DNA from 2 places in the Planctopirus limnophila DSM 3776 genome. Region 2 is predicted to be linked to the other one. Evidence: riboswitches for the same ligand, from Rfam matches in the RefSeq annotation. Region 2 holds a riboswitch; the other holds the start of a gene.
The links. Region 2 has a riboswitch for cobalamin ahead of PLIM_RS09630 (DUF1559 family PulG-like putative transporter). Riboswitches for the same ligand answer to the same signal wherever they lie in the genome.
Positions count from the first base shown of each region.

Region 1 (15,352 bases), 1.1 Mb from region 2:
CGCAAAATCCGCAGAAATGTTAGAGTATTTTTCGACGCCTTCCAACCATAGCTGTTCCAGTGATCTGCATACGCCAACACGGACGCCCAATGATGTCTATTGTAAATCGGTTTTTTACGACACCCATCAGCTTATGCGCGCTTTGGGGTGCGTGTTTCTGCGACTCTCACACTAGTCTGTTGCTTGCGGGACAGGTGGTACAATTGGCTGCAGATACGGAAACGGAAGCGACTGCTGAAGAGTTTGCGGCTCATTGGTTACGACAGAGGCCAATTGATGGCCTTCCGATCGGAAGGGCTATTGGGATTCTCGTGAACCCTCGATTTTCCGAGGACACGCGGATTGCAATGTGCAGCCTTTCCCTGATGTATGCACAGTCCGCTGAGAACAGAGAACTAGTTAATGAGGTAGCTGTCGAATTTCTTGCCATGGATGGGGATCGAATTTCGAAAGCCGCAAGTATTAATTTCGCGACATACGGTATGAAAAACCCAGAGGAAGTTGAGCGTAGGATTATTGAAGAGATTTTTGATCCTTTAGTTCCTGACGAATCCGCTAGATCTGGATGTGTCCTACTCTTACAGTTGTCTTTGGTAAGTAAGTCGATCTCGCCTACGTTGGAAGGAATTCTTGACAAGGTTGCGTCATCAAGTCTTTTTGATTCGAGGCGAGCATTACTATTAGAAGGGATTTGCCAAGGGCTACCTCCATTTGAAATTGTGGAGATGTCGGTTTCCGTAGACTGTTGGAAGCATCTTGGCCAAGTATGTGACAAGATTTATTGTGATCGAATGCAGCCAGAGAAGGTGAGGAGTGCCTGCGCGAATATACTTGGCCATCCTTTCGTGATCAAGAGTTGTCCGGTTTCAACCACCGCAGCTGGAGCTGCTAGCGAGATCTTTCGGTCGAGTGAGTCCAGTGTGCATGCGAGAGAGTGCTCGGCAAGGCTTTTGGCTTCATTAAATAGTGTTGATGCAGATGTCGTACTTGTGGCACGAGATGTTGTTGCGAGTTTTAGTGATGCAGAAGTTGGAACCAACAGAATTACAACACCGTGCCTCAGGCTGATTTCAATGGCCACGCAACCAGGCGATGAAGATCGCGCGTTGTTCTGTAGAATTTTGATGGCCAGGGGAGTCCAGAGTGGTCAACGTGACATTATTGAAGCGGCCTTGCGTAAATGGGGTTCTTTTCCGCAATGCTCTTTCACTAACTGAGCTTTCTTGGCCGCATGGTATCGAATGCTCATATCAATGTGCCTCCCAAGGAATGTGCTCATGCTCTTTCCGTTGGGTTGAGGTTCGTGGAGGATGCCGTTTGCTGATGCAGGTGAGTGCTGGATAGTAGTATGTTCGATATGCTGGTTTGTCTCCAGATTCGTGTTTTATTGTGCAATTTGATGTCGTTCAGAAGTGTCGGGCTACGATCAGCGGGATAAGGGAAGTCCGGTAAATTGTCTTTCTTCGCGTCCACGCTTGAGTAGATATGAAGTTATTCATCTGTCTCTGATTGTGTCGGCCGCATCGCTGGCGACCCAGAACAGAAGGGCGGAGCCGAGGAGGCCGATCACAGCTTCCGTTGTCCCCACGTCTCGGTATCCAGTCGTTCCCTTCGCTCGGTTGGGTGGCAATGATGGCGGCTGCTCCGAGAGAGCGTTCTACGCCGGATCCGCATCGACACACCGCATCAGATCATCATTGTCATCATCGAACACCAACGCGGTGGGCAACGTCTTCCGAGCCAAGAAGCGATACACGCAGTCCGGTTTGCCGCAGGTCGCACTCCGGCCGCCGCATCATCTCCCACATTCGGCGCAGAGACACTGCTCATGGGAGTGGACTGGGGAAAATTCGCTGGGTGGTGGAACGTACCATCAATTGGCTCGGCGGGCTGCGCCGATTCCGCATTCGCTACGACCGGCATCAGCAGATCATCCACGCCTGCAATTATCTGGCCCTGGCAGCTCTCTGCTATCGCATATTGATGAGAAAGTTAGTCTAAACTATTCAGCAGCAAAGAGGTTTTCGTCAGTCTCTTAACAACGGACTGGATTCCTTTAATAGTAAAGACATCGAATCGTCCGGGAGAATCGCGGGTAGCTTGCTGGATGTCGAGGAATTTCAATCGGCCAGAAATTCAGTACCAAACATGCGCTAATGCCCCACCAAATTCACTACCACTCAAAAAGTGGTAGTCCCATTTTCCACTTGAAAAAATGGGGTAACAAAATTCGATTAATGTGGTATGGCAAAAAGTGCGAAACGTTGTAAACTACTGAAACAATTGTGTTTCGAGCTTTTGGCAGTACTCAATTAATTCGACTCCGAAGCCGAAGGTTAGTGGTTCGAACCCACTCGGGGACATTTTTGGTACGTCGTGGCGGATGAGGCAGTTGGTAGACCTGCCGGGTGACACTGCGGGCTTGCCAGCAGTGCTCCTGAAAAGCTCCAACCAGATCGCCCATCCCACGATCTCTTCAACAGCCGCTCTCTGAGTACCACCAGCCAGCTCCATTGGTCGATTGATGGCGAATGATGTCGATCACCCTCAATCATGCTTTGAAGAAACCACTGCTGGGCCAGTCCGCAGTGTCACCAGGCTGAAGGCATGGCGTGGATGATTGAGCATTTTAATTCTGAGGATGCTACTCAGTACGGGCGATGGGGTGCGTGGAGTTCTTGGAATCCACCAGTTTCAAAGTGGTGGCCAGAATTGGTGCATGGGCATGCCCCCTACAGTTGAAGATGTCGTGAGTGGTGGTGGACGGGAGATGGTCCTCATGGCGGAGCCGGAGTGCCACACCTTGGTTTTCTGAAAAATGAGTTGTGGAATTTACAACGAGGAGTGGTTCCCGCCTGTGTCGGCTGAATGATGGCTGAGGTGATGTTGATTGCCGGGGTGTTGGGGATGGTCAGGTGTTTGGGATGCTCAGGGAGGCGACAAGGCGACATCAAATCGAGGACATTGCGGGTCATTGTGATTGCAGATTGAGTTCATGCGAATGGAAGCGGCCATTGGATATCAGGCCGACATATCATGAGATCACAATGGTATGGGATCTGCTGTAATGTTTTGAAGAGGGAATTGACACAGCGCGTGTCAGCCCGTCTAATGCCTTCGCCGCGAGATGCGGCAAGAGTTGTTTCCGCGTTCGGTGGAAGTCAGGCGTTCCTGATTTTCACTCCTGCCCCCATACCCGGGAAATTCGTACGAGAGGAAAGCATCAATGCGTTTGACTTGGATTTCGCTAGCCTGCTGTACCGCAATCGCCGCCTTTGTATCTGGCAATTCGGCTGAAGCTCGCCCGCCCTACCTTGCCGCTTTCAAGGAAACGTATGCCAATCTTGCCGATAAGGCAGCCGAATCGAAGTGCATGATTTGCCACTTCGGTGAGAGCAAAAAGAACAAAAACGACTACGGCAAAGCGATGACGACCGCTCTCGGAGCGACCAACGTCAAGGACACCGAAGCGATTAAGGCGGCTTTGAAGAAGGCTGAAGCTGAGAAGAGCTCCACCGAAGGCAAGACCTTTGGCGATCTCATCAAGGCTGGTGAACTCCCAGGCAAGAATCCCGCCTAGTTTTCAAGGATTTATCAGCGGCACTTGTGAGATTTCCTCAGGTGCGTTGTGACAATCCACGAATATTCATACGTTCAGAGGGCGTCCATGTGAAGTGGTCGCCCTCTTTCGTTGGTGCGGTCAGGCATGCTGGCCCAGAGCTGCAAGCATGGTACAAGAGCCATTGAGTTGTGATGAGTTATGGGAGTCCTATGACCAGGGGGCAAACGAGGACGTTTGACCCCTGCCACCCGGCCGTTGGTGCGGTCGGGCATGCTGGCCCGGAGATGCAAGCATGGTACAAGAGTGGGGCGTGCCGTCCGTTATCATAACGAAATACCGGAAAACCCCTCACCCTGCCCTCTGCCACGCAGACGTGGGCGAGGGTTCCAGAGGGGCAAAGAGCCACCTTACAGAAGAAATTCTTGCTCAGGCTGGCCAGACTTTTCCTGAAAGTCTTTTCACAGATTCGAACTCAAGCTACCTTCACAGCTCGTCATGGAAGTGAGACTGTTACGGATTCCAGTGTTCGACTGCGGTCCTTGGTATAGGGTGGCTAGGGCCAAACGTCTTCGCAAACCCCTAATTCGTGCCGAAAATCGCTGGGGGTTCGAAGACTCAACCCCAGCCAAAATCTGCACATTTGTTTATTAGAATCCGTGTAACAGTCACTTCCATTGTTTTCGTTTCCACTTCATCGTTGAGCCACGTTATGGCAGATCCGGTTCGCTACTGGCTCTTTAAATCCGAGCCAAGTGCATTTTCGATTGATGATCTGGCGGCGTCTCCCAAGCAGACGGCCCTGTGGGATGGCGTCCGTAATTATCAGGCGAGAAATTTTCTGCGTGATGATGTGCAGACAGGCGATCTGGTCTTTTTTTACCACAGTCGAGAAGAGCCGCTGGGGATCGTGGGAACCATGAAAGTTGTGCGTGCGGGTTATCCCGATCCCACGCAATTCAACCCCGCCAGCAAGTATTACGATGCGAAAAGTCCGCCCGATGCTCCGCGCTGGATTGGTGTTGATGTCCAATTGATGCAGAAGTTTCCTGCCGTCGTTACTCGCGATCAATTAGCCGCCCATCCCAAGACCGCCAGTATGCTGGTGATGAAACGTGGCATGAGATTATCGATTCAACCTGTCACGCGGAGTGAATGGTTACATGTGCATCAACTGGCAGGAGTTCGCCAGTGAGTGTTCTATCTTACCTGCCCATCCGGTGGTTCAAGTCTCATTGGTTCTGGCTGAAGTGGCTGCTGGCGGCGGCCCTGATGTCGTGGCTGGTTTCTTCCAACTGGAAGAACCTCGCGAATCTGAGTGAGCGGCAAATTCGCTGGGATTTCTTCGCACTCGCTTTTGCCACCTGTTTAATTGGTGTCGTCCTGACGTTCTTCCGCTGGTACCTGCTGGTGCGAGCTGTGGATCTCCCGATGACACTCAAAGAAGCGTTTCGTCTGGGTTCTTTGGGGCTGATGTGTAATTACATTGGGCCGGGTGCCGTGGGTGGCGATCTCATCAAGGGGATGATTCTTGCCAAAGGGCATCCGGAACGTCGGGCGGCGGCGGCGGCTTCCGTGATCTATGACCGCGTGCTGGGTCTGGTGGCACTGGTGATTGTGGGTGCTGCTGCGGCACTTCTGCCCACGACGTTGCCCTTCAACGCTCAGTTACAACTCATCATGACGTTGACGTGGGTGGCGGCCGGTGCCGGTATTCTTGGCCTGGTGGTGATTCAATCTCCTTTTCTTCATCGCTACCACTGGGATCGATTTTTCAGCCGCTTTCCGGTGGGTGGCAAGTTGGCCCATCAGTTGTTTCAGGCGGCCACGCTCTACAAAGACCGAACTTCGACCATTCTCGCCTGTATCGGGATCAGCATTTTCGGACATCTTTTCATGCTGTTTTCCTTTTACCTGTGCGCAGAAACCATTCGCGGGAATGATCCCATTCCGGATCTTGTCGCTCACTTAAGGTTTATCCCCGCTGCGGAAGTCTTTGGTGTGCTGATTCCGACACCGGGTGGAATGGGTGCACTGGAAGGAGCGATCAAAGCGTTTTACTCGCTGACGGTCGATCCGAATGATGCTGCTGCCGTGGCTCGTGCTGCGGGGAATGGGCTGCTGATGGCGATCACCAGCCGGGTGATTCAAGTAGCGATCTCGGCGATTGGATTGATCTACTATTTTGCGGCACGTCGGGAATTTGAGGCTTTACCATCTTTGGATGAAAACCCGGATTCTGAGACAGAAAGTCCGCAGGATCCCCACCAGGTGGTCATTTCCTCAATCCTGACCGATCCCCCCTCGTTGACAGAGCCAGCAGCACCACGCTAGAACGGAGATTCGAAAATTGCGGTCTCAGCGGAGTCTGGGGCGTTGGTAGGAGTTACCGACAGGCGGCTTGCGTCATGGAATCGGGAGGACGCACCCCTTTGCCGTTCGCGATTTCCAGATCCGGGATCGCACCATGAAGACGTATTTCAAGCTCTCGCGCAGCACCATGGCCTGGCTACTGGCATTTGCCGCCAGCTTTGGCAGCACAGCAAGTCCTGTCCTTGCCGGTGAATTCTACTCGAATTACCGCACCAGCTATGCCCCCAGCTACTATTCCACTCCCACAGGTGGGGGCTGGGCGACCTATTACTTTCCTGCCGGCCAAAGCTCTGTGGTGAGCGGGCAAAACTCTGTCGTGACCAGTGGCTACGCTTGGACGGGGAACTCCTGCAACAGTTGTCAGACCGCCAGCTACGCTGTTTCTTCATGCGACTCCTGCAATCCCTGCGGATGTAATCCGTGTGGGAGCGGCAGTTGTGGTACTGCCTGCACAGGTGGTAACTGTGCGAATGGGAACTGCACGACCAATATGGCTCCTTCGGGAACACCTACACCCATCCCCGAAACCACACCTCCGCGGAGTAATCCCACAACAACTCCACGCAATAATCCGCCAGAGACCTTTGAGCCGATTCCTTCGCGCAATCCTTATTCACCACCACCACGTAATACGTTTGACGAGCCGGAAATCACTCCAGTGACACCTCGCGAATCGACACCTTCTCGAACAACTCCTGAACGCGATGGATTTATTCCGCGGAACACGGGAAGCGAAGCACCGATGTTCGATGCACCGGCGACCACCAATCCCACTAATCCCACCAATCCATCCTCACCTGGCCGAAGCACACTTCCTGCCGGGCGAGATCCGATGATTGACCCCATGGGCCGGGAACCTTTTACTCCCAGCCGATCGAATCCACCAGCCAGTAGTGGCGCGGGTTCTGCTCCACTGGATAATTCGGCAACACCTATGCCTCCCATGAGAAGGCCGGCACCGACGACAGAACCTGCCGGTGGCTCGACGGAGTTTGGTGGTTCCTTCCGACCGAGTTATGAAACACCTGCTGCAGTTCCAGCCGACGCAGCGGGCAATAAGGTCGAGACCAATCCCACCAAGTCCAACAAAGTTGAGACCCCTGCGGATGCTGCTAAGCCTGATGCAGCCAGTCCTGATGGTACCAAGCCTGGTTCAACTGACAGTTCAATGAAAGTTCCTGCACCAATTGATTTCACACCGATCTCGCCAACGGAGAAACCTGCTGCGGAAGCTCTGCAGCTCGATGAGCGGTTTATTGCTCAAAGCGAGGTTTCGTTCCAGAGAAAGGCCGTGATCATCAAGCGTACGCTGCCGGCTCTGGTTCGCACGGTGGTTCGCCCACAGACCGATTGGGAACGCAGCCTGGAACCACAAATCAGTCTGGCTTCTTCGCTGGTGGCCAAGTAACGATTGGTGGCCAAGTCACTCAGTGCTGCCTGTGGTTGCGAACGGAGTGGCTGGGATTAAACGTCCGCATTTGCCGCGAGGTCATGGGACTTGGTTGATGGTGGCAAACATGCTGAAAAGTTAGAACAGCACGTTTCGGATGCATTGGCGCTGGTGACGTCAATCAACCAGGGGGCGGATGAAGACATCCGACCCCTGCCACCCTTCCAGACATCAAATGTTACGTTGAAGGGCGCAAAGACCACGCCCTTCCGCACTGTATTGTTTTTTGGGTGCTCCAGGGACGTGCCACCCAAGGGCGTGCCATGCGTCATCACAATGAGATACGGGAAAGACCTTCACCCTGCCCTGTCCCAGGAGGACATGGGCGAGGGTTCCTGATGGATAGACATGGCACACAGTGCGATGTCATCCCATAGAAAACACGTTACCACTTGACTTCAACAATTTCGCCCGGGTTAGGAATGAGTTCCAGCCACGCGCGAACTTCCAGTCCGAGTAACAATCCACGTATGGCGGCAATGCAACCACCGTGGGTCACAGCCAGATATCGTCCATGAGTCGGAAGTGACTGGCACCAGTCCCAAACTCGATCAGCGAACGAACGAGTGGTTTCACCTCCCGGCGGGGCAAAGGTTTCGGGCTGGTCGATGAGGCCATCCATGGCTGTACCTGTGGCTTCATAAATGGAAGTCCACTGCTGGAGTTCCCAGGCGCCAAAGTTTCTTTCCATCAAACGATGATCGAACTGCACAGCTTGGCCCATCTTTTCGGCCAGTGTATGGGCCAGCTTCGCACAGCGACTGAGTGGGCTGGAGTACAGCCCATCAAATGGCTTCTGTGAGGAAATGTTCTGTGCGATCCGGAAGAAATCGTCCTGCCAGGTCGAACGTAGAGGAATATCGCTCTGGCCATAACAGATGCCGCGATAAGAGTCACAAACGGTCGTGTGGCGAAGCAATAGCAGTGACGGCATATCTCATACCCATCGCGGAACGTCATAGCGAGTCGAGAGTCTATCAGGCATGCTTGCGAATTTTAGTGACCAGGGGGCGGATGAAGACATCCGACCCCTGCCACCCGGCCGTTATCAGATGTGGCATCAAAACGCCAAGACCACGCCCAAGATTGGATGACAAGGTGTGTAATAGACAGCCCAGAGCTGCAAGCATGGCACACAAAGTCGTAGTGATGGCATATCTAACTTTGGCAATCAACGAGGAATCGATGCTGTCAGCACCAGTAGTGTCATGATCTGCCCGAGGTAACAGCCGCAGCCGAGGACATCGCCTGTCAGGCCGCCGATCTTCTGAACTGCGTATCGGCCCCAGAGCCATCCGCAGATGGCAGAAAGGGACACAGCCGCAGCCAGTTTCACGCTGATCGTGATCACTTCCCACTGATCGGCAGCAGTTGTCAGCGTTACGGTGAACACAAATATCAAGGTGGGCAAGAGCCACAAGGTCCCTGCCAGAAACATTCCCGGTCGAACATCACCGGCAATATCTTTCGATAAGCCATCGCGACCACTGACCAGTGGATAGAGTGTCCGCATGACAAGAATCGTCCAGCGGCCAATCGCACCCGAACTGGCCACCAGGGCCACGACCAGCAGTAACTTTTCAGGTGTCACGACGAGACTGCTGATGAGACTTGCCCGGAGAGTAATGGCCAGAATCAGCCCCAGAGCACCGTAGCTGCCCACCCGGCTATCTTTGAGAATTCGGAGGATATCGTCCCTGGTCCAGCCTCCACCAAAGGCATCACAACTGTCAGCCACGGCATCTTCATGAAAGCCACCGGTGGTGAACGCTTCGAAGGCCAGTGCCAGCAGGGCAGCCACCAGCGGTATCCAAGCAAAACAGGCCAGACCGTAGACCGTGCCCGTCAGGAATGCCAGCAGGCCACCGACCAGCGGATAGTAGATGATTGAGTGTTGCAGAATGGCCAGATCGGCGCCTGGCTGATGCATGCCGCCGGGGACTGGAATGCGTGTCAGAAACTGAATTGCTGACATGAGTGCATGCCATTCGAATAACCAGCGGGACATGTCCTACTTCCTGATCGATGGGTGAACTCAGCGATGAATTGTCGTTGGAGGCGAACCTCTATGTTTCTGGGAAGTCATGGGGCGTGGAGAGATTAACAAGCATGCTTGCCCAGAGCTGCAAGCATGGCACAAAGGCTCGGAGCTGCAAGCATGGCATGGAGCTTTCAATGATCGAAGTCCAGCGACCTGGGGGCAAACGAGGACGTTTGACCCCAGCCACTCGCTGTTTAGCTACCCGCTGTTTGGCCACACAGTCAACCGGCTCCTTATGTCCTGGAATGAACCAACTCTGTCTGCAACTGGGCGATCGTGGTCATCTCGGAGAGGATGGCACAGGCGGCATCGAGCATGGGCATCAGCAGCAGGGCTCCTGTCCCTTCACCCAGTCGCATCTGCCAATTGAGAAAAGGATCGAGCTGTAAGAACTTGAGTGCAATGGCATGACCTGGTTCTGTCGAACAATGAGCGGCAATCCAGTTGCGACGACTCTCTGGCCAGAGAACTTCGGCCATGAGAGCCGCTGCTGTGGCAATAAATCCATCAAGAATCACCACCATCCCGAGTTGCGATGACTCTGCAAAAAAGCCTGCCAGAGTTGCCAGTTCGACACCAGTCACTTCGGCGAGTTGTTTTCGCAATTGACCCGTCCCGTGCTGTCGTGCGCGCTCGACAGCCTGAGTAACGACTTGAGTTTTTCTCTGAAGTGTTTCGTCATCAGCGCCGGCGCCGCGACCCACGACGAGTGCTCCACTTTCGTTACAAATCAGGCTCGTGAGGCAAGCGGCGGGAGTGGTGTTGCCAATTCCCATTTCACCACCGGCCACAATTCGAAAACCTTGAGCAGCGACTTCCCGGGCAATCTGTCGTCCTGCGGTCAGTCCCTGCTCGAGTTCATCGACGGTCATTGCTGGTTGTTGCGCCAGGTTGCGCGACCCCGGCAGCATCCAGTAATCTCGACGGACCGAGGACGAACCTTGATGTCGCAAAGCTCCGCCACGAAAGGAGCCGACATCGAACACTTCCAATGAGGTCGAAGTCGCCATGGCCAGAGCGCTGGAAGCTGCTTTCCCCTTGGCGATGGTGTCGAGCATGATTTGCGTGATCTCGCCGGGCCAGGCGGTCACACCTTCGGAGATGACGCCATGATCTCCGCCGAACACGATCAGTTTGCGTGGCGAGGAGACTGGTCGCAAGGTCTGCTGGATGCGGCAGAGTTCAAAGGCGAGATCTTCGAGTCGGCCCAGACTTCCCGGCGGTTTAGCAAGACTAGCAAGATGCTCACGAATCACCTGATTCGTGAGCGGTTGAGGACGATGATCTTGCGACAATTCCTAGACTTCCGTCGTCTGGCGCGAATTGTTCCAGCCAGCCACTACAGACTCAGCGAAATGCCAGCCACCAAAGAGGACAGTGGTGAAGAGCAGATCACTCATCACGGAATTCTGGAAGTAAGGAATTGCCAGAATGTAGTTCTCCAGGAACCCTTCTCGTGTATGAGGATAATAGGTCCACCAGTTCGCCAGATTCGTGATCAGAAAGAACTGGATGGAACCTGCTAATGCGGCCCCCGCAAGAACCAGGGGGTTGGAATGTCCACCGACCCAGCGGCCAATCAGCACATTGATGAGAAAGCAGCCGTAGACCACGGGGACCAGAGAGTGGAAGCCGATGAAGGCATCCGAAATGGTGAGAATGGCGATGGGAATCAGGAGTGCAAACCACCGTTGGGTCAGAAAGGCACCGCTGAAGAGGGCGACCGCTCCCACGGGTGAGAAGTTGGGAGGATGTGGGATAAACCGGGCCAGAATGGCCAGCAAGACCAGTGCACACATGGCAACCAGACGGACTTGCTGTGACGACTCAGATTTCACCACAGATTGACGATCGCTCATAACTTCCACCAGCATTCAGGACGAGGGCACAACCAAGTCTCGTGCAGGTGGACGATCGAAGCGCAAAGAGAATCAGCCCTGAGATCTCCTGATTGCAGCCAGTCGGATCAAGTGACCTGACTCCGGCAATGGGGAACTCTCAAGATGTTGACTTCAAATCACTCCGATCAGCAGCCTGTGTCCGAGACACCGATCAGCAAAGTTCTGGCAGGTCTTCTGACTGACAGCATGAGGATCTGTTCGTCTTCCCACCCCGGAGTGATCATCCGTGGGCAGTGACATTATGAACAGATCAATAGCTGATCACAGCAGCGGCCCTGTGTCGGAATTTCGCCGACTTCCCTCTTACCTCGTTGGAAAACTCACGGGATGAATCTCATCTGTAGGATGAGTTTCTTCGAGTGGGCTTTCCTCGGAACCTGAACCTGATATGCGGGAGAGTAACGATCTGCCGGCGCGGATGCCACTGTTTCGTTGCTGAATCAGATTTTCGCGATGATCCGCAGGTGTTCCGATTTCTTGAACCAATGAAAGCCACAGATTTCGTCTGGCAGATTCGGCTTGGACGAACGAGGCAAACTTTTCAGCCTGAGTAAAATGTTGGACTCTCTCCGATCATGACGACCCAGGGGATGACTCTCGTAAAGTGCTGCGACAAATGCCGAAAGCAACACGGATGAATGTCGTAGCGAATCAACCTTCCTGAGAAGTTCAGTGGAAGATTCGCCGTGAATCGTCAAGCGGTTGTTCGACCGACAAGCGTTATGCATGGATCGATCAGGCACTTGCAGATTTTCATTCTGGTGTGAATTCGGCCACACCAGGTGAACATGCTGCACGCTGCACAAGCAACTCGTGCTCCTGAGAACTATCCAGCATCATGTTTCAATCAGTCACACCCACCTGATGCCTTGCGACGACTTTCAATCATGTGATGTTCACGAGACGAGCGGTGGCAGCAACCCTGTGTGATGCCACAACTGCTTTTCGCAGGGAATGGCTGGCCCATGATTTCGACCCTGTATGCTCGCTACTACAAACACATGTTGTGGTTCGTTGCGCTCACATTGCCCCTGTTCTGGTATCAGGCCGAGTCGATCAAGTCGAATAACGATATCGAAACCTGGATGCCCCGGGATACCGGTGTCCGCCAGATCTACGAACAGTTCAAGCTCGACTTTGGTGCTGAAGAAGTCATTCTGATCGGTGCCAGCGCCAAAGAACTTTCGAACGACGCGATTGAAGCACTTGCGGGTCGATTAGAGCGTTTGCCAGGCATTCGCTCCTGCTGGACGCCGGGACGACTGGCTTATCGCATGGAGGCCTTAGGCGTCTCTCCCGAAGAAGCTCATGCCCGGCTCGAAGGCTTATTGACCAACCCTGATAAAGATATGGTCGGGCTCTCGGCGGTCCTTTCGGAAGCCGGGACAAAAGACCGCGCGGGCACAGTGGCTCAGGTTCGCGAAGTTCTTAAGTATTGTCAGCTCAATTCGGCGCATGTGGCACTCACGGGGGCCCCTGTCATTGTGACCGAGCTGGATACACTCGGTAATGCGAAATCTGGCCGTAAGTTCTTTGCGATTACGTTAGCGATCTGCCTGGGGTTACTTTACTTCTCGCTGAGGCATTGGAATTTGTCTCTGGGAATTCTCGGTGTGACCTTATGGGGGATTTTCCTGACTCAGTCGATCATCGCCTGGTGTGGCGGCGAGATGAACTTTATTCTCGGTTCACTCTCCGTCCTCGTGATGATCTTTACGCTCTCGATCGCAGTGCACTTCGTGAGCTACTATAGCGATGCGGTTGCCTCGGGTGAGGCTAAGCCACTCGACCATGCCTTTAAGGCCTCGTTTAACCCTTGTTTTCTCTCGACTCTGACAACATTGCTGGGCCTGGTTTCGCTGAATGTCAGCAGTATTCTGCCTGTGGCGCAATTCGGCTATGCCGCAGCGACTGGTGCTGTGGTCGCGATGGTTGTCGGCCTGGGCCTGACACCGGCTCTCTTGATGGTCTGGCCAGATTGTGCTGTGAAGTCCTTCCGCATCCATCACGTTGATTTCGACTGGTGGGGACACTTCGTCAATCGACATCGTCATGGCATTCTGGCTGTGGCTACTGTGATGCTGTGTGTCGCCATGGTCGGGATTGTTCGTCTGCGGCCCGATGTGGATCCGGTGGACTTTCTGCCCCGAGACAGCCAGGTGCTGGTCGATCTCGGACGGGTTGAAAAGAAGCTGACTAATGTCGATTCGATTGAAGGGGTGGTCGATTTCACCGGGAAGAATCTCACCTTTGTCGATCAACTGCAGATTGTCAGAGAGTTGGAAGCCGTCCTGCGGCAACAGCCGGGCGTGCGGCATGTGTTGAGTCTGGCGACATTCTTCCCCAATGAACTTCCGGATGGGGCTCTCGCGACTGCCCGGATGTTTTCCACTGCACGCAGCTATCAGGGTGAAGATGGTCTGATCGCTGCCGATCAGCAGTTGTGGCGAGTTTCGATACGAGTGGAAGACAACGCGATTGTCGGCGGTGGTGCCGATCGTGTGCTGCATAGTATTCAACAAAAAACTGCCGGCTTTCCTGTGCATTTCACGGGGATGACTCCTCTATTAGATAGTGCCCAGAAGGAGATTTTCAGTGGTTTCTGGGAGAGCTTTACTGCGGCAGTTCTGACCATCAGCCTGGTCTTCCTGATCTCGCTGAGATCGTTCGTGGGTACCTTGATTGCGATGGTGCCGAATATTGTCCCCATTTGGCTGGTCTTCGGCTCGGTGGGCTTTTTCGGGATGCCGGTCGATATTGGCATGATGATGACGGGGAGTATTGCCCTGGGTATTTCGGTCGATTGCACGTTCCACTTTATGGTGCAGTACAATCAGGCTGTCAAACTGGGTGCCACTCCATCTGAAGCAGTACGTATTGCACTGCAGCATTCGGGCGAACCAATGCTCGATTCGACTTTGATTTCGAGCACAGGGATGCTGGCACTCTGCCTCAGCAGCTTTGCTCCGACGGCTCGGTTTGGCTGTCTCATGTCGGCCCAGATGATTGCTTCGATTCTGGGGGAACTGGTCTTTCTCCCGGCACTTCTCTGTTGTCTGCCAGAAAAACGCAAGGCAACGAACACTTCTGCAGCGTCAGAAGAGTCAGCAGAAAGCTCTGCGACGCCTGGCGACTTGGCACACGATGAGATCGAGCCGCAGATTCATCGCCTCCCGGCACCGGCACCACATATCGGGCACATCGGCCGAGGAGCAAAAGCGCCACGACGAGCCGACAGCTCGTTCCTCAACTAGCGAGGATGGATCGCAGTTGAGTGCCGTAGGGTTCGCTGTGTGGATCATACTCCGCTGTAAAGCCGGTCCGCACAACGGACAATTCCGGGCATGGCTACCAGACGCATGAGGCGGCCCTATGGAAGCGGCTTTCATGATCCGCACAGCGGACCCTAAGGTGCTTCACAGTGGCAGCCTGAATAGGTGCGTTGGTATGTACCTTGCTACTGAAGATGTCGCCGGCGGTGGTGCGCGGAAGATGGTCCGCACAGCGGACCCTACGATGCTCAAACCATTCCCGAGTGAAAGACGCCGTCCCTTAGTTCTTGAAAAATTGATCTGCAGCGACTTGACCTTCTGATGTCGGCGCGGAACGATTCGTGGCTGTTCCTGTGCCTTCCGGCTGCAGCCATTGTGTTGGCACCATCTCTACAGACGGGGACTGATCGGGCTGATATCCGTTTCATTTCTTTGCAGAGCTAGTACAGCTTTCGAGGTGAGTGATGCCTTCATTATCTTTCGTGATCGCTCGATTGAATCAATTTGGCTCGTCTCGTCGTACAATCCAGAGGTCATGCTTCTGGGGTTGGCGACTCTCTTTACTTGCCATGCTATCGCTGATCACCGGCTCAGCTGTAGCGGCTGAGCCTCTCCCGGAAGCGAAGTATCTTCCGGAAAAATCAGTCGCCATTGCGTCAATCAAAGTCAGTCAGCTCTATCACTGGAAACCAGTACAACTTGCGAAAGAACTCGGAGCCTTCGATGAGGCTGATTTCGGTCCACTTCCATTCACGA
Region 1 covers NC_014148.1:1,288,806-1,304,157, reverse strand. The annotation lists gene PLIM_RS05350 (AmoP) at 1-23, shown strand, start outside; gene PLIM_RS05345 (hypothetical protein) at 204-1,217, shown strand; gene PLIM_RS24960 (hypothetical protein) at 1,858-2,001, shown strand; gene PLIM_RS05325 (hypothetical protein) at 3,227-3,580, shown strand; gene PLIM_RS05320 (EVE domain-containing protein) at 4,272-4,754, shown strand; gene PLIM_RS05315 (lysylphosphatidylglycerol synthase transmembrane domain-containing protein) at 4,751-5,893, shown strand; gene PLIM_RS05310 (hypothetical protein) at 6,027-7,340, shown strand; gene PLIM_RS05300 (histidine phosphatase family protein) at 7,768-8,316, opposite strand; gene PLIM_RS05295 (adenosylcobinamide-GDP ribazoletransferase) at 8,554-9,390, opposite strand; gene cobT (nicotinate-nucleotide--dimethylbenzimidazole phosphoribosyltransferase) at 9,657-10,718, opposite strand; gene PLIM_RS05285 (DUF6580 family putative transport protein) at 10,722-11,282, opposite strand; cobalamin riboswitch at 11,472-11,670, opposite strand; gene PLIM_RS05275 (efflux RND transporter permease subunit) at 12,290-14,578, shown strand; gene PLIM_RS22460 (DUF1559 family PulG-like putative transporter) at 15,061-15,352, shown strand, end outside.
Region 1: linked by a shared signal. The riboswitch ahead of PLIM_RS05285 (DUF6580 family putative transport protein) and the one ahead of PLIM_RS09630 (DUF1559 family PulG-like putative transporter) in region 2 are both predicted to bind cobalamin.

Region 2 (15,352 bases):
CGGATTCACCGCAAATATCAGGGGCAAATCGTCAGTTGTAAGCATTGCCAATCGAACTTCTGTTTCGATCTGACGAACCCGGCTCTCAGGAACCACAGCGTTTATTCAGATTGCCCGCATTGCCAGAAGTCACTGAAGTTCGCCCCGAAATACCTGGGATTAAAAGTGGCCTGCCGGCACTGTGATGGTCGCCTGATGCTTCTCCCCACGGAATCTGCGACAGATTCAGAACCAGTAGCCACATCCCCTGGAAACCACATGCCCCACAAGCATCAATGCCAAGCTACTCGTTGATAGACCTTGAGCAGCAGTGCACAGGCGACGAGCAGTTGATCATTTCCGGATACTCAAACCATCCGACGATTCATTGTAAAAATGGATCGTCGGATGTTGCATTTTGAGTGGGCTCTGCAGCATTTTGATTCATGACGGGTTTTCCCTTGGCAGACTTAGGGCTTTCCACCATCTGCCCATCAATATCTGGCATCGTCGCATAGATCACATTGTTCTCATCAAAGAGCAGAGCCACATTGATGTGCCAGATCGAATCTTCCCGGCGCCACACATCACAGTAGAAAATCGATTGATTAGCGCCGTAACTGCCTTGAATTCCCGCCTTCTGAAGCTTGGCCATCGCTTCTTCACGCTCAGTACCAAGCGGAGTGATCTTTAAGACTTCGCGAACCTGCTGGCCCGCGGGCCAGGGGCAGGATTGAAAACCCAGTTGACGATCATTTTGCCACGAAGCACATGAAGAAGTGATCGTAGTCATAGCTAGCAGCAGACTCCACAGCCCGAAAGGCCACGATGATGGAAACATCCATCGCTGACTCTGTTCGAACGCAACAGTCTTCGATGTTGCTTGCATTTCCGCGTGACTTGCCATGAGGTCGGAAGGATTCATTTCCGTTAACATGAAGCCCACCAGAGAAATTCTTGATTCTTCCTGGAGACCGGGGTTCTATTCCACGATTGGCTTTTACCTTGCTGGCTTCCCATTCGTCCAGATCAGTTGCCGGGATCTCTGCCCATAAATGTGGCTTTAAGCCGCACGGTCGAAAGTACGGATTCCCTGACCATCAATTTGATCCGTCGAGTCGCGGGAATGGGATTTTTGTCCGACAATTCGGTCTGCAATAAAGTCAATCGACGTCGAAAGCCACCGGCGCAAGGGAAGATTCAGTCCCGCCGCCTCCTGACGCCAGGCGAATTCGTAGTCCCAGTCTTGGCAGGCATAGGCAATCCCCAGTTGCTCAAGTTGCCAGGCATTCACCTGCTGCTCCCACTGATTGGGCAGTGGAACAACAGTCACGGGTAAGCCCAGAAGATAAGCTTCCAAAGGTGTCGTGAAGCCTGCGCTGGTAATCACTGCCCGTGCTGACAACAGATCCACTTCCATCTGCTGGCGGCTGGCTTGACGAAATTGAACCCATTTTTGCTCGATCCAACTCGCTGCGGCAAAGCCATACGCCACAACGGGAACTTTCTCTCTGGCAGCCCATTCGACCAGTTTGCCGGAGTCGGCAAAGTGGGCATAGACCAGCAGATGCTCACCTCGCTTCGATTGGGAATTCACAATTTCAGGGCGGACGACAGGTGGGAGGCATCGATAGGTCGTCGGTGCATAGTGATATCCAAAAAAGCGGTCTGCCCCGAGAGTGAATAATCGCATGGCAGCCCGAGCCAGACGTGCATTCTTGGCCAGGTGTGCCGGGAACTCCAGATCACGGTCCAGGAGCGCCACCTGCCTGCTAACAGCCAGCACCTCGCAACGAGGAGCCAGCAGCGGACTGGCAGTCAGCGGTTCAAAGTCACTGATGATCAAATCCGGCTGGTACTCCCTGACGATTCGCCGAACTGCACGGAGACAACCAAATGTTCTCGGCGATTCCTTGAACCAGTTCCACGCCGTCTTCTGAAAATCGGTCTGTCCTTGATGAACTGCGTAAGGCAGGCCTGCGAAGTGCCGATGCCAGCGGAACTGATATCCACTGGAAGTGAGAGCTGGCCCGGAAGTGATCAGTCGGACGTCATGTCCTCGCGCTTCCAGAATGGGAATGAGACTGGCGGCCTTCGAAAGATGCCCCTGACCCTGCGAATTGGCTCCGTAGAGTATTCGCATGATGGCAGCCTCCTCCAGCGATGGTTGTCACCAACACACCAATCATCGTTCAGGTCGCTGTCAGATCGAAAGATCCCGAGCTCATATCTGGGATTTTCCAGCGACATCCAACGACCGTTCGTCTTCCCATCAGAATCGACGAAAGACTGACCAGCCCTTGAATCAACCTTACGGATGATGCGAATGAAGCCTGCGTCATAACGGCAATAGTTGCCAGACAATACGATCATTCCGATGGAATGTAGGCATTTCCACGATGACCAAAGGAAAAGATCTGCGGATGGAAAATCTCCGCGAGAATTTCGGCCGATTCGACCAGTCGAGGCCCAGGTCGATTGAAATACTGGTTGCCATCAACGATGTAAACCTGTCCTCCCTGCACAGCCCGCAGCTTTGCCCATTCAGGCTGTTTCGCCAGGCATGGCCATTCCTGCTGAATACGGGGAATGTCAAATCCACAAGGCATCACCAGCACGATATCAGGATCGGAGGCCAGGAGTTCATTCCAGGTCATCCACGGCGAATGTTGCCCAGCCACTCCAAAAAGATTCTCACCCCCGGCCAATGTCACCAGTTCGGGAACCCAGTTTCCTGCCGCCATAATGGGTTCCATCCATTCAATACAAGCGACTCGCGGTCTTCGGGTGACTTTACTCGCAGTTTGCGAGATTTCGTCCAATCGCCGCTGTGAATCTGCAATCAACTGAGCACCCCGCTCGGCCACACCAGCAGCGACGGCCACTCTTTCGATATCTTTCCAGACATCACTCAGCCAGTTGGGTTCACAGGCGACAATGCGAGGCTGACTTGTCACCACCGCGCACATGGCTGCTTCCACATCTTTGAGACTCACGGCACAGACCTCGCACTGAGTCTGCGTGAGAATCAAAGTCGGCTCAAGATGATTCAGAAGTTCCACATCCACGTTGTAAACAGAAGTCGCATCTTTCAGGACATCTTTGACACGCTGATCAATCTCAAGACTGGAACCATTCACATCCAGTTTGGCCGAAGAACATTTGGGCAAACTCAGCACTTGTGGCGGATAATCGCATTCATGAGAACGGCCCACGAGTTCTTCAACGAGTCCCAGGCGATCCACAATTTCTGTCGCGCTGGCGATCAGCGACACAATCCGCTCGGGTCTTCTCTGCATGGCTGGCTCAATCTATAAACGAAACGATTAAACATCAGGCTATGGCGAATTCGCACTGACGGTAAGGCCCTTCGTGGCGAATCCCCTGCTGGAGATACTCAATCGGCCACCGAAACAGCGGGCCATTCACCACCAGACTATGGTATTCGCCATTCTCACCTGCAGGATCCACTCCTGCTGGTAACGATTCCAGAAAATGATGATCAAGCTCGCATCCCAGGGATTCAGCGTTCAAACAAGGTGCCAGCACACTGCACACGATGGATCGATACCCCGCCGCAACCAGTTGCGGCACGACATCTTCTGGTGGCAACTTCCACAACGGGAACAAAGGAGTCATCCCGTGGCGAGCACAGAGCCCTTCGCGATAGGCTCGAATCTCTTCCACGAAAAGATCACCAAAGACGATATGATCAACCCCACGGCTCTTAAGTTTGGAAAAATACTTCGCGAGCCGATTTTCATATTCGATGTTCGAGCATTGATCAGGAAGAGGAATCAGATCAACCGGAATACTCATGGATCTGGCCTGTGCTTGAATCATGCTCAAGGGTGTCCCATGAATTGCTAACAACCCACTTTCTTCGCAATACGTCGTGAAAAGCGCATGAACTTCAAAAGCCAATGGTTGAGAAAATAACCTGTGCAAGGCGAGCATGCAGTCCTTACCGCCACTCCAGGAAACAACTACTTTGATGGGCATTACAAGTACCGATCGAGTCAGTGCAGGCATTAAGCAAGTCAATTCAAACTCACAAACTCAACACCGGCAATCGTAGAAAACTTTCCACGCCATCGCGTAATACCCATCTGGTCTTCCGGGTCGAAACTCAGGGCTTTTGAACCAGTGCTGTCTTTGTCTTCGTACAGACTCGCAGAGCAGGGTTTCTTTGCCATTCATCTCCTGGTGGCATGGGTTGCCATTTCTGGCAACTGGGACACCACAAAGCTGGCAACCACTCCTGTTCTTCTCCCACAGGAAGAACTCGAAACTCTTTCGCTTCTCCTGTTCCTTGCCGGACAAAAGTTGTCAGCGGTCGTTCGTCATCATGGACTGTCGATGAAGAACAGCCGCAGGTGATGGACGCCAGCATGAAACATAGAATCATGCAGCATACCGACAATTGCCTGGAGTATTTGATCATTATCATATTGAGCCAGACTCGCTTCCATAAAATTGAACTCCATGATCACGCTCCAGAGGCCCACGTATCGACCTGGACCTCTGAAGGAACGTCCATACAACACGACGAATTCATCGCGGGGACGAACTGGCCTTAATTACGGTCGTAAAGTTCATTCTGCAGAAGAGGATCACTCAGATTTCCGTTACTGACATGACCAAGCCTTTTCTCTTCGATCAATCCGGCCTGGGCAGGGGTCATGTAGTTGGAGCCAGGGACTTCAATACGGAAGTTTCTAGGTCTGGTTTCCACGTGCCCGTCGAGAAAGGCCACATTGGCTGTATCCGAGTGCCGGAAATGAACTGAGGGATAGTTAGCACTGGGAGGTTCCAGACGCCAGTTTTCCAGCAATTTCAGAGTGAAATCCACTTGTGCGCTGTCTGAGAAAAGAATCGTATTCGTCATCTGGGCAACATCGCGGAAGCGATACGTGACGGGAGTCGAAGAGACTGCAGGTGGCCAGCCGGCATAGCTTAATCCGGGCGAAACCAGCGCGTTGAGCGCATAGCCTGAGGCCATCTGTCCAAAGCGAATACCGTCGACCTGACCTGGCCCGAAATCAGGGCATTGATAGGCAGCACGATTAGTTTCCATATAGGGGGCCAGCGGCCCTTTCTGAAAATCGAGCTGGCGGGAAGGATCGGTCTCATCACGATTGACCTCACCAAACCAATAGATATTCCTGCCACGATTCGGAGGAGTATATCCAGCCATTACATACTGCTGCTGTCGCACATCATCAATCACATAAGGGACGATATGACCGTTGTGGACATCGGCATAATTATGAACGGCAAGTGCCAGTTGCTTGAGATTGTTTCGGCACTGGGTTGTCCGGGCGGCTGCTCGGGCCTGTTGCACGGCCGGAAGTAAAAGCCCGATCAAGACCGCGATGATGGCAATGACCACCAGAAGTTCGATGAGGGTAAAACCTCGTGTTGAACGGCGCAGAGGGGGCCTGTTGCCGCTGCGTGATGCGGCCGGGAGAGAGAACATCATTGTCAAAACCTTAACCACGAAGGTTCAATTGCCTGCGCATAGAGTCACATCAAGGCAGACTGAATCTGCTATCAATCTTAGTTTGAGGCCCAACCTCATGACGGTTGGTATCCCTTGCTCAGATCAATAAGACGACTCAGACCGCCAGATCTGTGATCACTCACCTGCTGGCAACAAAATGACATCTGGGCAGGTCTTCTGACTCCCGGATCATTCGACCAATCACACCTTCCCACGCTTTACAGCGCAGTGGCTCAACGTGAATGTCGTCCCCGGATACAGCGGCGGGACCGTGACGGATTCGCACCGTCTTCCCTATTCTCCAGTGAAGCCACAAGCCTCACCAGCACCCATGTCGGGAGGGAGAGTACCACGCCGCAAATCATTTTCAAGCCCCAGTGAGATCGATTCGCTCGAACCCATTTTCCAATACGCTCGTAACCTGCATCCATGCCAAGAGATAGGTTTAAAGAATCGTGGCGGCCTCTTCGGCAAGGTTCCGCAACTGTAAAGGGTTGTCACTCAAGGAACGATTCATGCATCACGATCGCATCACAAGATCCCGGGGAAAGCATCAAGCGGGCCGATGTGTCGCTGCTGCACGCGAAAGTCTGTCGTTGATGGCCATGCCCAGCCCATGTTCCGGGAATCGTAATGCCGCAATTCGAGGGACACCTGATCGATCCAGTTGATGCAAAGCCTGGAAGAGCAGGCTGGCGGCTTCCTGAAGGTTCTTTCGAGGAGAAAGCTCCATGACGGGCCCCAGATGCCCCTGGGGTCGACCACAAAAGGTTAACACACCATCTCCGGGTTTGAGTTCTTCAAATCGATCAATCATCACCAGTGGTGTTGCAGGTGCGTAATGTTTCATGAGCATTCCGGGAGCTGCCTGACTCGCTGCTGTTTCTACAGATTGAGCAGGCAATCTCTTCAGCGGCCCGATCATGTGCTCGACCTGTTCCACAGGCAAGCCCCCAGGTCTGAGCAGGTAAACACCATCCGGCATGAAACCAATAATGGTCGATTCCACACCCACTTCGCATGCCCCGCCATCCAGGACATAAGGAATACGTCCCTCAAGTTGTTCCACCACATGCTGGGCACTGGTGGGGCTTAATCGCCCGAACAAATTCGCACTCGGGGCAGCCAGAGGCACGCCAACTTTCTCAATGATTTTTCGCATCAGCGGATGCTTCGGACATCGAACGGCGACCGTCCCCAGGCCAGCCGTCGCCAGATCCGGAACATGCGGCTTTTTGGGAAGCACGAGCGTTAGAGGGCCGGGCCAGAAGGTATCGACGAGCCGCCGGGCATCATGCGGTACTTCGCTGGCCAGTTGAGAGACTTGACCAGGCCTTGCGATGTGCAAAATCAAAGGGTCAAACGTGGGTCGATCCTTGGCAGAGAAAATCTTGGCCAGCACCTCTGGATTCAAACCCAGCCCGGCAAGCCCGTAAACCGTCTCCGTCGGGAGTGCTACCAACTCACCAGCCTTCAAGGCGCGAATGGCTTCTTCAGCATCTGATAATACGACGGTCTGCATCCACAGGGCTCCAGCGAAAATGAATTCTTCGCTGAATTGCAGCAGCCCAGCCTCATTCCCGCAAGTCTGGAAAGGTATCACCCTTGATCAACAAAAACTTGCTGCTAGGCCAAAAACCGGACAGCCAAATCGTGTTTTGCAGAGAATGATCTGCAACTAAAGAGGCATGCGGGAGACCATGTCCCCTGGTCATCTACAGCATCACTCACAGAGTGGAAATCATGCCCCACCAGAGTTCAGGGCTGTACCTGCTGATTCATCCACTGTTCACGCTGCGCATCGGTCAGGTTCGAGGGTGGCGCCATCGATTCCGATCGATAGACGGCACTCTCAGCTTTGAAATCACCCGTCACGCGATTGGCATCTTCTGGCTTCACTAAGCCTGAAACCTGTCGTACGCCACTTTCCGGGTTTTCCATTCGAGCCAGTGCGTCGGCAGAGATCTGTCCACGAGCCTCACGATACTGTGCGAGAATCGTTCCAGCCGGTTTCAATTCGGGATTGAACTGCAAAGCCTTGGCAAAGTAACGCTCTGCGGCACCACGTTCGCCTTTCTCGTGAAGAATATAGCCCACATTGTAGTGCGCGATCGCAGCCCCTTGAACACGGGTCAGTTCAGCCAGACCCGCTTCATAATCCCCACTTTTGGCCAGAGCCGTACCTAACTGAAACCGGTGGTTCGTCTCTTCCGGTGCCAGTTTCACCGCTGCTCGATACTCTTCGATGGCGAGTGCCCACTCACCCCTGGATTCGAACAGTTGCCCGCGAGTGGCACGCACCTGTGCATTCTGTGGAGCTTGCTTGGCCGCTTTCGCAATCAAGGTCTCAGCATCCGCATGGCGACCGCCGAGAATGTCTAACCTTGCCAGCCCGAGCAGGGCATCCACTGACTTGGGATTTTTTTCGATGGCTTCGTCATAGGAGGCCCGCGCCTCCTTGCTGTTGCCAGATCGCTCATTCCACTGCCCGTAAGCCACATGCATGCGCACGGGATCGCGCAGCTTCACAGGATCGTTGTCGGTTGAACGTGATGTCGTCGGCCAGATGCTGGAAGCAGCCTGTCCGGGAGTCGTTGTACAGCCATTTCCAAGAAACGCAGCAGAAAGACTGGCCATCACCAGGAAGCATACAGTTCTGGCAGAAGCTGTGTGATCTCTTTGCTGACTTTTGAGGAGAACACGACACCCTTTTGCAGTCTCGGCATCAGGATTTGACATGTCGGATTCTCTCCTTAAAACCCGCATACTGACGGCTCTGAAATCGCTCGCCAGTTCGTGTTCTCACTGGTCATTCCTGGGTACAAAAGTGGCCGCAGAAAATGCCAGAATTTCAACTCTTATCAACCCGTGTAGAAGAAACGCGCTGCCGCATCGGCGATCAGTTTCTGGGAGACTTCTACAGCGATATTTCTGAATCGACAGATCGCCACCACAATCTCCAGCAAATCTCGCGGATCGCTCGATCTAGGTAATCTGCCACGGTCGTAGTGATTGCTATAAAGATACTCAACTGCCTCTTCCCGAAAGATGATTTGCCTTTGTTCACAGGCCATTTTGAAAATTTCTGTGAACAGCGGACGGGAAGGAGCCTCAATTTTTATCTTGTGTCGGATACGCCTTAAAAAGGCATCATCAACCAGATCTCCGGGATCGAGATTCGTAGAAAAAATCGTCAACTGCTCAAAGGGGACTGAGAACTTGCGGCCAGTTGCCAGCGTGAGGTAATCGATGCGTTCTTCCAGTGGCAGAATCCACCGGTTGAGGAGATCCCTCGGGCTGACCAGTTGCCGGCCGAAGTCATCGATCAGAAACACCCCGCCATTTGCCTTGATGTGTAGAGGTGCTGCATAGAACTGCGAAACTTTGCTGTATTGCAGTTCGAGCATATCCAGCGTCAGTTCACCGCCTGTGATGACCACTGGACGTCGGATTCGGCGCCACCGCGGGTCAGCCACACCATTCCCAACGACCAAAGATCCACTGGAGGTGTTGTATCCTGCTGAAGTGGTCTGGGCGGGATTTCCTGTCGTGGGTTGTTCCGCATCGTCTGTCGTTTTGTGCAGGATGGGATCAAAGACCGTGATAATGCTGTTTTCAGTCTGAATTGCATAAGGGACATAGATCTCGCCGCAATACAGATTGAGATAGCGCCCCAATCCTTTGGCGATCATGGTCTTCCCATTACCGGGCGGGCCATAGACAAAGATCGAGCGGCCACTGCAGACTGCCGGGCCAATTTCGTCAAGCAACCCTGGCTTCAGAACCATCCCCTGAAAGGCCTGCATGATCGTTTGCGGATTGCAGTACACACCTGATACCGCTTGGCGCCGGCACTGCTCCACATACTGTTCCAACGTGACTGGGGCAGGGCCCGCATAGCGGCAACTCTCAAAGCATTCCCGAGCACGCACGCGCCCCATATCCGTCAAACTGAACCGATAAGAAACTCGCCCCAGAAGATCGCCTTGAGAAACCTCAACACACCGCTGATCTTTAAGAAACCGCAGAGCTTCATCGAGAATCGGAAAGGGGAGCCTTAATTGCCGGGCGATATCTGCCCCAAACATGTTTCCATGAACATAGAGTTCTTTGAGGACGAACTCTGCCATCGCCCCCAGCCCCAGGCCAGTTTCTTTCAGATTGGTCGGCACACGTGGTGCCGGCACCAAGACGGCAGGATTCTGACTCCGCTGTCGCCCGGCTGATGGCAAGGGCATGCCTTCTGACTCTTCAAGTTCATCATCGTTCACGATGAACTGGGCAGCGGTTGCTGTTCGAACAACTGGTCGAGAGGGAACCCCGAACAGATCTTTGATGGCATCGTCTTTGGAATGATGCGCCTCGATCCTGGAGGGAGGCAAGCTTCCGGGGGAGCGCTGCGATCCTGTGCTATCGCTCATTGAAACCCCCTCAAGCCTCTCTACAGATCAACAGACCTTCAACTCGACAGTATCCACCTGTTTCTGCCAGAAGATTGACGCCTGGACTTATGGAGCGATGGCAGGAGATCCCATATTGCCCGTGGAGGTCGCAGCTCCAGAAGATGGCATTCCTGAGGATGTCCCCACGGTCATCTGCAGCCTCGGAGTGGGCATACTCTGAAGTTCGAGATTCCTCAACCGATCAATTTCCCGGGCCGGCCGACCTGTGGGATAGTCAATACGCTCTTGAATTAAACTCATGGCACTGGGGTCAATCGTCCCCACAGCCGCCTGCAGCTGTGTCATCCGTGCCTGATCAACTTCTGGTACACCCGACTTAGCCATGTAGAGCATGCGATATTCAGGAGGTGCCGATGTCAGTACCCAATGCACCTGTCTCAGCCCCGAAGAGGTGAGCATATTGGTGTCGGAATCGAAGTGATACTCATGAATTGTCGTGGCATCGGCCCAGCCATTATTGGCCTGAATCGCAAACATATCCCGCACTGAAGCTTCATCTTCGCAGCGATAAGGATGTGGCCAGTAATGTGCGTGATGGTATTTATGCACAAACGTCTGACCGCGACCTACCGGACGAGGATAGGGGGGCCACTCTTTTCCATCCTTATAAACCTGACGTGTTCCCGGAGGATCAGTGGCACGATCAGCCCACCATTCCTTCGACCAGAACCTTGGGCCATCACCGGCAAGTGCTGTGGTTCTGGCTTCAACCAGGAGCACGAGTACCGACAACCAGAGTATGACAGACCTGTTCATTGAGACGCCTTCCCTGGGCTCACTGACAGTTGAATCCATTCCAGAACGCCATCAATCCGGTACTCAATCCAGCGCACTGAATTTTGCGGTCCTGCAACAATCGTGTGGTCGCAGAGTACTCAGATATCTCCGTTCACCAGCTCATGAGCATGCACGCGCCATCCTGGCCAGCATCCATTCTCATGTTTCAGTATCGTCGTCCGATCGAATCAATCATGACGGGAAAATCGACAACAACGCTGGCTGATGCAGCAAACCTTGCCGATTTTCAGACATCAGCTTCCGGCCACTCGACGCAAATCATGCCGTCAATCACCTGCGTACTAAAAGACTGCAGTTTCAGCCGGGGGTTTAAGGCATGCTCGCCGCTCCGCAAATCGTATTGCCAACCATGCCAGGGGCAGGTCACGAGGCAGCCCTGCACAGCACCACGGGCAATTGGCCCACCGGCATGCAGGCACATCCCCTCGACGGCGAAAAGACCTTCCTCGCGATGAAACAGCGCTATAATCCGGCCTTCGACCACATACTCACCCGCAGAACCTGCCGAGAATTCGGTGACAGCGACCAGAGGCACAAACCGCATCGTTATACTCCGAAGATGTCATCTCACAGACGTCAGGCGGCTTTGCGACGTACTCGCGGCTCACTCTTCCAACGGCGATGAACCCAGAAATACTGTTCGGGCGAACGGCGGATCATCCGCTCCAGAGCCTGGGTGTATTCCTCAGTAATCGCCCGCACAGGATCTGAGGCTGTGATCGTGCGAGGATCAATCAAGGCTTCACAGCCCATCTCGAACTCAACCCAGTGCTGTTGATGAAATGAGTCTTTCGATCTCGTCGAATACCCCACCATCAGGAGTGCATCGTACTCCAGTGCTAACAGGGCGATCGATTTGAAGGTCGATGCGGGATGACCAAAAAAATCGACGAACAGACCTCTTGATCCAGCATCCTGATCACCCAGCAGCGCCAGATGCCCGCCACGCGAAAGAAGCTCAAGCATTTCGTCGAAGTCGCCTCTTTTGAGCATCAATCGATGACCTGTCCCCTCACGATACTCCTTGAACCATTCATGCAGATACGGATTATCCAGAGCTCGAGCAATCACTCCTAAAGGAAATCCCCAAAGCCCGAAGGTGCTGATTCCTAACTCCCAGTTTCCAAAGTGCCCACCCACAAAGATCACCCGTCGACCTGAACACATCGCTTCGACGGTGGGCTGATATTCTGCATAACGCACAATCCTGCGATAGGAATGAATATGCAGTTTACGAGGCCCCTGAACCATCTCGGGGATCATGCGAAAGAGATGCACCCACATCTGCCGGAGAATTGCCTCCTGCTGCTTCAATGTGTGGGTCTGGCCAAATGCCCGGCCAATATTCTCCATCGCCACAGCTTTTCGAGTCCATCGTGCCGGCAGTACATCGCAGAGCAGCCAGGCCAACGTGTGCGCCAGGCTATCGACCCACACGACAGGCAACATCTCGCAGACGCAGACGGCGCAGCGAAAGGCCTGAAACTCGCACCAATGTCGCCAACTGTGCCGCATTCCTTCATCCCTGAAGCCTGAACCATTCTGTAAGGTTCGTCTGCATCCTGCCTTTTAAGAGTTTTTATACTCACGAGTATTTTGCCGCAATTCTGTCTAAACTGCCAGCAGAGTTTCCAGCAAGCGATTTGAGGCCTCTTCGCGATGTCCTATCCAGCGACCAGAGGTTTCAGGATTTGCCAGCCAGATCACGTCGGGCCATCCCCGTTTACTGACAACAACAGTCCAGTGGAATGACTCATGAATCTGCCATCTTTTCGATTTCAAATGATCCTTGCTGTCGTCGGCTGTTTGGCATTCGCAACGGTAGATCGAACGGCACTCCATGCGAATGAACCAGCCAGTGCTCATTGGCCTGCTTTTCTCGGACAGGGCCGCGGAGAGATTGATCCGCAATCGATTCCACTCGAATGGAATGAATCCAAAAACATTGCCTGGAGTGCTCAACTCCCAGGTTATGGCCAATCCAGCCCCGTGATCTGGAAGGATCACGTTTATATCACCTCGGTCGAAGGACCTAAAAAAGATACCTTTTATCTGGTTTGCCTGAACTTGTCGGACGGCGCTGAAAAATGGCGATCAACCATTGCCAATACTGCACCAGTTGAATCCAGCCTGTATGTCAGTCGAGCAGCCCCCACACCTGTGGTCGATGACAATGGTGTCTACGCAATCTTCGAAAGTGGCGACATCCTCGCAAGTGATCACACCGGACACCGTCTCTGGACGCGTGCGCTGACCAAGGACTATGGTCCGCTGGTGAACGAATTTGGCCTCGCTGCTTCGCCAGTGCAGGGCCCCGACTGGATTGCTGTGCTGATGGATCACAATGCCGGCGGATACATCGCCAGGCTTTCGAAGAAAACTGGTGAAACAGAATGGAAGATCGACCGATCAGCTCGGCAAAGCTGGGCCTCACCAGCGATTGTCGTGCATGAAGGCCAACCCGTGATTGTCTGCAGTTCAGCCGGAAGTGTGGATGTCTACCATCCCCAGGATGGCAAGCTGCTGGCATCTCGCACGGATGTTGGTGGCAATACTTCATCCACACCGATCCCTGCTGGCGAGAGTCTCTTCCTCGTCGGGGCTTCCGTCGGCCGCGATGATGCCGGTCGCTCCGAGAACGCCAAAAAATCGAACATGGCCGTCCGTATGGTCACGGGCCCCGCAGGTCTCGCACTGGAAACCGTATGGATCGCTAAAGACGCAATGCCCACGTTTGGTTCACCGATGACATTTGCAGGTCATTCCTATTGGGTCAATCGTGCGGGAGTCGTCTTTTGTATCGACACACAAACGGGCGAACAAAAGTACGCTGAGCGGCTGGCTCAATCGATGTGGGCCACACCACTTGGCATTGGCGATCGCCTCTACATCTTCGGCAAAGAAGGCGTGACGACAGTTCTCGCCACGGGTCCGGAGTTCAAGAAACTGAGTGAGAACCGGCTCTGGGATCCCGAGAAAATTGTAGCCGATCCATCCATTGCCGAAAGAGAGAAAACCGAGGAACGACGCCGGGCAGCCGCTAATTTTTCCGGCCCGACTCAGTACGGAGTGGCTGCCGTCACAGGCAGTCTGCTGATCCGGAAAGGTTCCGAACTGGTGTGTATTCGTAACATGCCCCGCTGACCGGCACTTCTCACAACTGCTTAACCTTCATCATGTCATTACCCTAATCATGTCAACACCCTAGTCATGTCATCACAGTGGGATCTCGCCATCGAAATCGTCACCACACTCCGGCAGGCAGGGCACATCGCTCTGTTTGCTGGTGGATGTGTGCGCGATCTGCTGCTTGGCAAAACTCCTAAAGATTATGATGTTGCGACATCTGCCAATCCGGAGGAAGTCCAGCAGTTGTTTGGTTATCGCCGCACGAAAGCCGTGGGTGCCAGTTTTGGCGTCATCATGGTGCTCCCTGCTCGCAAAAAAGGCGAACCCCATCACAAATCTGATCAACCAGCCATACCACCCGTGGAAGTTGCCACGTTTCGCAAAGATGGTCTGTATGTCGATGGTCGCCGCCCTGAAACTGTCACGTTTTCTTCCCCCGAAGAAGATGCTCAACGGCGAGACTTTACGATCAACGGCATGTTCTTCGACCCACTGACTGAAACCGTTCACGACTTTGTGGGAGGCCAGATTGATCTGCAGTCCAGGCAACTCCGCGCAATTGGCATCGCAGCCGACCGCTTCAAAGAAGACAAGCTGAGATTGCTCCGGGCAGTTCGGTTTAATTCCATCCTGGATTTCTCGATTGAATTCGAGACATGGCGAGCGATTCAAGATCTGGCACCCGAGATCTGTGTTGTCAGCCACGAACGTATTGCTGCGGAACTGCGCCGCATGCTGGCCCATCCTTCACGTCATTCATCGATCCAGACTTTAGACCACGCGGGATTAACAGGAGCTATTTTCGGCAAGATTCTTTCAGCCACCAGCCCTGATTTACTCCTCGCTCTCCAATCGCTGAAGACAGACCACTTTGAAACAGCCATGGCTCTCTGGTTGCGGGAACTGCCCGTCGAGACGCTGAGAAGCATCTGCTCTCAACTTCGCCTGTCGAATCAGGAACGCGATGCCATCGTCTGGCTGCATACCATGCAGTCGGCATGGCTGGAATTCAGTGACTGGCCGGTATGCCGACAAAAGCGGCTTCTGGCATATCCTTTGGTCAATGAACTGATTGCGTCAGGCCAGGCTCTGGCCAGTGCCCAATTACTGGAAAGCCGCCATGTCGATGCTGCCATTGAAAGGCTGCAATCCTGGTCAAAGGAGGAGATCGATCCGCCGTTACAAGTGACAGGCGAAGACCTCATTCACTGGGGGATTTCGCCCGGCCCACAGTTCAAACAGATTCTCGAACAATTACGAGATGGCCAACTCGAAGGCCGGCTCACCAGCCGTGAAGCCGCTCATCAGTGGCTCGCTGATGAAAACTATCTCCCTCGAACCTGATCAAAAGCTGCATGTCATCCCACAGATGGATGGTTGGCTGCAATTTTTAATCCAAAAGGTGGGCCAGGCCATCGATGTGTCACAAAACACCTCTGGAGTTGCGAAATTCATCTCCATGAGCGAATCTTTGCATCGA
Region 2 covers NC_014148.1:2,421,219-2,436,570, forward strand. The annotation lists gene PLIM_RS09595 (hypothetical protein) at 1-294, shown strand, start outside; gene PLIM_RS09600 (hypothetical protein) at 365-772, opposite strand; gene PLIM_RS09605 (glycosyltransferase family protein) at 1,043-2,122, opposite strand; gene PLIM_RS09610 (cobalamin-binding protein) at 2,349-3,278, opposite strand; gene PLIM_RS09615 (Dph6-related ATP pyrophosphatase) at 3,313-3,981, opposite strand; gene PLIM_RS24130 (hypothetical protein) at 4,109-4,372, opposite strand; gene PLIM_RS09630 (DUF1559 family PulG-like putative transporter) at 4,556-5,458, opposite strand; cobalamin riboswitch at 5,633-5,830, opposite strand; gene PLIM_RS09635 (L-threonylcarbamoyladenylate synthase) at 6,036-7,004, opposite strand; gene PLIM_RS09640 (tetratricopeptide repeat protein) at 7,241-8,221, opposite strand; gene PLIM_RS09645 (P-loop NTPase family protein) at 8,344-9,903, opposite strand; gene PLIM_RS09650 (hypothetical protein) at 9,991-10,701, opposite strand; gene PLIM_RS09660 (Rieske (2Fe-2S) protein) at 10,970-11,287, opposite strand; gene PLIM_RS09665 (lysophospholipid acyltransferase family protein) at 11,320-12,258, opposite strand; gene PLIM_RS09670 (outer membrane protein assembly factor BamB family protein) at 12,499-13,887, shown strand; gene PLIM_RS24545 (CCA tRNA nucleotidyltransferase) at 13,954-15,216, shown strand.